Linked DNA regions of Variovorax paradoxus. The protein of the gene in region 1 interacts with the protein of each later gene in a pairwise test. Links are inferred from orthologs where the notes say so. Each region holds a gene or a part of one and is shown in the gene's direction. Other genes may lie near its edges.

What was found.
Region 2: the proteins of NWF24_RS21515 (region 1) and NWF24_RS29330 interact in binary tests that used the Escherichia coli proteins (3 or more experiments, as listed by UniProt). The link is inferred for Variovorax paradoxus from one-to-one orthologs.

What each region holds. Positions count from the first base shown.
Region 1 is NZ_CP102931.1:4,559,443-4,562,801, forward strand. What follows is about bases 510-3,359. They hold NWF24_RS21515 (LytR/AlgR family response regulator transcription factor), read left to right. Parts: upstream 510-1,442; coding sequence 1,443-2,276; downstream 2,277-3,359. Other genes in these bases: NWF24_RS21510 (sensor histidine kinase), read left to right, coding at 510-1,418; NWF24_RS21520 (hypothetical protein), read right to left, coding at 2,358-2,699; NWF24_RS21525 (glutamine--tRNA ligase/YqeY domain fusion protein), read left to right, coding at 2,848-3,359. In the rest of the region: NWF24_RS21500 (sterol desaturase family protein), read left to right, coding at 1-55; NWF24_RS21505 (2TM domain-containing protein), read left to right, coding at 52-348; more of NWF24_RS21510, read left to right, coding at 405-509. UniProt on the Escherichia coli protein: Member of the two-component regulatory system BtsS/BtsR, which is part of a nutrient-sensing regulatory network composed of BtsS/BtsR, the low-affinity pyruvate signaling system YpdA/YpdB and their respective target proteins, BtsT and YhjX.
Region 2 is NZ_CP102931.1:6,257,131-6,260,450, reverse strand. The notes cover bases 173-2,983. They hold NWF24_RS29330 (glutamate-5-semialdehyde dehydrogenase), read left to right. Parts: upstream 173-837; coding sequence 838-2,130; downstream 2,131-2,983. Other genes in these bases: gshA (glutamate--cysteine ligase), read left to right, coding at 2,228-2,983; holA (DNA polymerase III subunit delta), read left to right, coding at 173-759. Outside these bases: more of holA, read left to right, coding at 1-172; more of gshA, read left to right, coding at 2,984-3,320. UniProt on the Escherichia coli protein: Catalyzes the NADPH-dependent reduction of L-glutamate 5-phosphate into L-glutamate 5-semialdehyde and phosphate. The product spontaneously undergoes cyclization to form 1-pyrroline-5-carboxylate.

The sequences.
Region 1 (3,359 bases):
GCCGCAGCCCGCCTCTTCCGATTTCATTCCTGTCCAATACAAGGAGCTGTCATGACCTCTCTTGCATCAAATTCTTCCCGCTCCGACGTCGAGCGCCTCGCCCGCCGCCGCGCCGGCGCCAAGATGGGCTGGTACATCCACGCCTTCGTCTACGTGGTGGTCAACCTCGGCCTCGTCACGATCTCGGCCGCCAACGGCCGCACCTGGGCGATGTACCCGCTCATGGGCTGGGGGCTGGGCCTGCTGATCCACGGCGCCGTCGTCTGGTTCGTGGCGCCCGGCGGCGGCTTCTACGACAGGCTGGTGGAACGCGAACGCCGCGCGCTGGGCGGCGGGGACCATCGGTGAGCGTGGAACAGCCTGCTGCTGCAAACAACAGGTTCAGGCCTGAAAACCTGAAGTCCATGCTGCGGCATGGCCTCATCACCGCCGTCTTCTGCTGCCTCATTGCCACCGTGATGACCATCACCGGCGGCGACAACTGGGCCGGCCACATGGTCTATTCGCTGTCGATCGGCATCGTGAGCTGGCTGTTCATCGACGGTGGCCGGCTCCTGATCAGCGGGCACCGTGAAATCCTCTGGCCCGCATGGCCGTGGGGCTTTCTCCTGATCGCGGTGGGCGCGGCCGTCGGCTTCTTCGTCGGCAACCTCATCGGCGACGCCTGGTTCGGCGCACCCCGGTTCGACTTTCTCGACTTCAAGGGTCACAAGCTGGCCACCGGCGTCACGATCACCATCATCGCGACGATCGGCATGTGCTTCTTCTTCTACAGCCTCGGCAAAAGCAAGCACATGCAGAGCCAGATCGAACTGGCCCAGCGCAACGCCACCGAGGCGCGGCTCAAGCTGCTCGAAACGCAGTTGGAGCCGCACATGCTCTTCAACACGCTGGCCAACCTGCGCGTGCTGATCACCATCGACCCGCCGCGCGCCGTCGCCATGCTCGACCGGCTCAACAGCTACCTGCGCATGACGCTCAGCGGCTCGCGCGCGCTGTCGCATCCGTTGTCGGCCGAGTTCGAGCGGCTGGGCGACTATCTGGAACTGATGTCGGTGCGCATGGGAGAACGCCTGCACTACACGCTCGACCTGCCGGAAGACCTGCGCGATGCGCCCGTGCCGCCGCTGCTGTTGCAGCCGCTGGTGGAAAACAGCATCCGCCACGGGCTGGAGCCGAAGGTCGAAGGCGGCGAGATCGTCGTGCGCGCCCGCAGGGAAGCAGGCCAGTTGGTGATCGAGGTAAGCGACACCGGCGTGGGCCTCGATGCAGCGCCGCCTTCGGAAGGCAGCGGTTTCGGGCTGGAGCAGGTGCGCGACCGGCTGGCCACCATGTACGGCGACCGGGGACACATGAAGCTGGTGCCCTCGCCCGCCGGCGGCACCAGCGCCACGCTGAGCTTCCCTACACCTGCCTGAACACGACACAACAACAGCGACAAGATGAACCCCACCGCCCTCATCGCCGAAGACGAGCCCCTGCTCGCGCAAGCCCTCAAGGCCGAACTGGCGGTCGCTTGGCCCGAACTGCAGATCGTCGCCACCGCCGGCGACGGCCGCAGCGCCGTGCGCGAGGCGCTGCGCCTGCTGCCGCAGGTGCTGTTCTTCGACATCCGCATGCCCGGCCTCGACGGCCTCGGCGCCGCCGCTGAGCTGGCCGATTGCTGGCCCACCGACGAGGCGCCCATGCCGCAGCTGGTGTTCGTGACGGCTTATGACGAATACGCCACCCGCGCCTTCGACGCGCAGGCCATCGACTACGTGCTCAAGCCCCTGCAGCCCGAGCGCCTGCGCAAGACCGTGAACCGGCTGCAGCAGGCGCTGGCCGCGCGCCAGCCGGAGCCCACGCCCGCCCTGGCCGACGCGGCGCTCGAACAGACGCTGGCCCAATGGCGCCAGGTTCTGACCGCCGCCGGTGCCGGAACGGCGGCGACGGCCGCCCCCGCCCCGCTGCGCATGATCGCCGCCAGCGACGCCGGTGGCAGCACCGTGCGCATGGTGCCCATCGACGAGGTGCTGTATTTCGAGGCCGCCGACAAATACCTGCGCGTGCTGACCGCCACGCACGAATACCTGATCCGTACGCCGCTGAAGCAGTTGCTGCCCCAGCTCGACGCAGACACCTTCTGGCAGGTGCACCGGGCGGTGGTGGTGCGCAGCGCGGCCATCGAGTCGGTGCATCGCGACGAGGCCGGCAAGCTTCATTTGATGCTGCGCGGGCGGGCGGAGAAGATTCCGGTCAGCCGCCTGTACGCCCATCTTTTTCGCGCCATGTGAAATTGGCAGGGGCGCCCCAAAAGAAAAGGCCGACCCTTTCGGGGCCGGCTTTTTTCATTCAGTCACGAATGCCGTGGCGTTTTAGCGCCAATGGCCATGGCCGCGGTAGTAGCCACGACCGTAGTAGCGCGGGCCGTAATACGCCGGCGGAGCGTAGTAGACCGGGGCCGGACGGTAGTACACCGGCGGCGGCGCGTAGTAGGCGGGCGCTGGCGGTGCGTAATAGACAGGTGCCGGCGGCGCGTAGACCGGGGCCGGGTAGTAGGCCGGACCGCCCACTCCCACCGCCACGCCTGGAACACCGACTCCGATGGACCAGCTGACGTCGCTGCGAGCGCTGGCCGAAGTGGCGGCAAACAATGCACCGGCGGCCACGACGCCTGCGGCGGCCCATTTGAAGAAGGTTGAACGTGTGAGGCTCATGATTCGGACTCCTTGTTACGGTGGGCTGCGTTCGGGTGTGAACCGCCCATGTGTGTATTGAACGCGGCAATTGCAAAGGGGGTGCACCGGGCAATGTGAAGAACGTTGCCAAAGGTAACTCATAGGGGGTGACCCCTAAAATGCAACGATGACCTCCCCGACCGACAAAAACGGCGCCAAAACGACCGCTGCTCCGAGCAATTTCCTGCGCCACGTGATCGAGAACGACCTCGAACAGGGTGCCTATTCTGGCCGCAAGTGGGGCGGTTCGCCCGGCAACGCCGCCCATCACGCCCAGGGCATGATCGATCCGGCCAAGGTGCGCATGCGCTTTCCGCCCGAGCCCAACGGCTACCTGCACATCGGCCACGCCAAGAGCATCTGGCTCAATTTCGAACTGGCCAAGGAATACGGCGGCGTGAGCCACCTGCGCTTCGACGACACCAACCCCGAGAAGGAAGACCAGGAATACGTCGACTCCATCCGCGACGCGGTGAAGTGGCTCGGCTACGAAACCTACCTGGCCGACCGCCCCAGCGCCCCCGGCACGCTGCAGCCGCACGAATACTTCGCGAGCGACTACTTCGACTTCATGTACGAAGCCGCCGAATACCTCATCGGCGCCGGCCTCGCCTACGTCGACGAGCAAACCGCCGACGA
Region 2 (3,320 bases), 1.7 Mb from region 1 along the record:
GGCAACGACGGCACGCTCACGCTGGTGATGTTGCCGCGGCTGGACAAGGCCACGCGCACCGGCGCCTGGTTCTCGGCGCTGGAGAACAACGGCGCGAGCATCCAGGTCGACCCGATCGAGCGCAGCGCGCTGCCGCAATGGATCGCGCAGCGCCTGGGTCAGCAGGGCCAGCGCGTGATGCCCGGCGACGAAGGCCAGCGCACGCTGCAGTTCTTTGCCGATCGCGTGGAGGGAAACCTGCTCGCTGCGCACCAGGAAATCCAGAAGCTCGCACTGCTGCATCCGGCCGGCGAGCTGAGCTGGGAGCAGGTCGAAGGCGCGGTCAACAACGTGGCGCGCTACGACGTGTTCAAGCTCTCCGAAGCCGTGCTGGCCGGCAATCCGCAGCGTGTGGCACGCATGCTCGACGGCCTGCAGGCCGAAGGCGAGGCCGAAGTGCTTGTGCACTACACGATTGCCGAAGACATCCGCGCGCTCAAGCGCGTGAAGGACGCCATGGCCTCGGGCCGCCCGCTGCCGATGGCGCTGCGCGAGAACCGTATCTGGGGCCCGCGCGAGCGCGCCTTCGAGCGCGTGCTGCCGCGGCTGGACGACCGCATGCTGACCCGGCTGCTGCGCGCGGCGCATGTGGTGGACGGCATCGTGAAGGGGCTGAAACAGCCCGACTGGCCCGCCAGCGGCTGGCAAGCCCTGCAGCGGCTGGCGCTGATGCTGTGCCGCGCATGCAGCAGCGCGGCGGCCGCTCCTCGGCGCGCCTGATCCGCTTGGGCGCGATGGCTCGAGCCATCAAAAGGCCCATGTAAGCCGGGTCACAGGTCGGCGTGGGAAAATGAACACATGAATGCGTTCAACGTCAGCGAGCACATGCAGACACTGGGTCTGCAAGCCAAAGCCGCTGCATTCCTCATGGCCCGTGCGGATGCAGCTACCAAAAACATAGCATTGAAGGCGCTGGCCCAGCGCCTGCGCGAAGCCGGCCCGGTGCTGGCCGTCGCCAATCAGAAAGACCTGGAGCGCGCCACCGCTGCCGGTCTCTCGGCGCCGATGGTCGACCGCCTCAAGCTCACGCCCAAGGTCATCGAGACCGTGGCCCTGGGTTGCGAGCAGCTCGCCGGCATGGCCGACGTGATCGGTGAAATCATCGGCATGAAGCAGCAGCCCAGCGGCATTCGCGTGGGCCAGATGCGCGTGCCGATCGGCGTGTTCGGCATGATCTACGAGAGCCGGCCCAACGTGACCATCGAGGCGGCGAGCCTGGCCATCAAGAGCGGCAACGCGGCCATCCTGCGCGGCGGCTCGGAAGCCATCGAGTCGAACAAGGCGCTGGCGCTGCTGGTGTCGGAAGCACTGGCCGAAGCCGGCCTGCCTGTCGAGGCGGTGCAGCTGGTGCAGACCACCGACCGCGAGGCCGTCGGCCAGCTGATCGCCATGCCCGAGTTCGTCGACGTGATCATTCCGCGCGGCGGCAAGGGGCTGATCGAGCGCATCAGCCGTGACGCCAAGGTGCCGGTCATCAAGCACCTGGACGGCAACTGCCACGTCTACGTGGACGACACGGCCGAGTTCGACATGGCGCTGCGCATCGTCGACAACGCCAAGACCCAGAAGTACAGCCCGTGCAACGCCGCCGAAGGCCTGCTGGTGTCGGCTTCCGTGGCCGACGACTTCCTGCCCGAGATCGCCGCCATCTTCGCGGCCAAGGGCGTGGAAATGCGCTGCGACCCGGCTGCTGCTGCCATCCTGCGCGCCGACGAGGCGCTCGATCCGAAGGCCCGGGTGGTCGATGCGGTCGAGTCCGACTGGTCCGAGGAATACCTGGCCGCCGTCATCAGCATCAAGGTGGTGGCCGGCGTGGACGAGGCCATTGCGCACATCAACCGCTATTCGAGCCATCACACCGACGCCATCGTTACGCGCGACCATGTGCACGCACAGCGCTTCCTGCGCGAGGTCGATTCGGCCAGCGTGATGGTCAATGCGAGCACGCGCTTCGCAGATGGCTTCGAGTTCGGGCTGGGCGCCGAAATCGGCATCAGCACCGACAAGTTCCACGCCCGCGGTCCGGTGGGCATCGAAGGACTGACCTCGCTCAAGTACGTGGTGCTCGGGCAGGGCGAAGTCCGGACCTGATCCGATGCGCCCGCGTGCGGTCTTGTCATTGGGGCGGCCATCCCCAAATCCTACAATTCCGCTCCACCTTTAAGCACAAAACCAACAAGGCCGCCGCATGGTTCCGCATCTCGTCACCGCCCTGACCGGCCCGATCAACGAACTGGAGCAGCGGGTGCTCGACTCGATGCCCGCCATCGAGCGCTGGTTCCGGCTCGAGTGGATGGAGCACACGCCGCCGTTCTACAGCGCCGTCGACATCCGCAACGCCGGCTTCAAGCTGGCCCCGGTCGACACGAATCTGTTTCCGGGCGGCTGGAACAATCTCACGAAGGAGATGCTGCCACTGGCGGTGCAGGCCGCGCAGGCGGCCATCGAAAAGATCTGTCCGGAAGCGCGCAACCTGCTCGTCATTCCGGAAAATCACTCCAAAAATACCTTTTATCTCGCCAACGTCGCGCAACTTGTGCGCATCTTTCATATGGCGGGGCTCAATGTGCGCATCGGGTCGATCGACCCGGCCATCAAGTCGCCCAAGAAGATCGAACTGCCGAACGGCGAGACCGTGACGCTCGAACCGGTGGTGCGCAGCAAGCGCCGCCTGGGCCTGAAGAACTTCGATCCCTGCACAATTCTGCTCAACAACGAGCTTTCTGCGGGAACGCCCGGCATCCTCGAAGACCTGCACGAGCAGTATCTGCTGCCGCCACTGCATGCAGGCTGGTCGGTGCGACGCAAGAGCAACCACCTGCACAGCTACGAGGAACTGTCCAAGCGCCTCGGCAAGCTGCTGGGCATCGACCCGTGGCTCATCAACCCGATCTATGCGCGCGCCGAAGGCGTGGACGTGGCCGAAGGCCGCGGCATCGACGTGCTGACCAGCCATGTGGACGCGGTGCTGACCAAGGTGCGCCGCAAGTACAAGGAATACGGCATCAACGAAAAGCCGTTCGTGGTCGTCAAGGGCGGCCACAGCGGCAGCGGCAGCCCGGGCGTGGTGACGGTGCGCGATGCCAAGGATGTCGAGGCGTTGATCGGCAAGCCGCGCGGCACCGCCAGCAGCGCCCCGGCCGCCAAGACCGGCGCCAGCCGCGAGCTGCGCGAACCCACCGAGCTGATCGTCCAGGAAGGCGTGCTCACCAACGAGCGCGTGCACAACGGCGTGGCCGAGCCGGTGGTCTACATGATGGATCGCTACGTGGTCGGCGGTT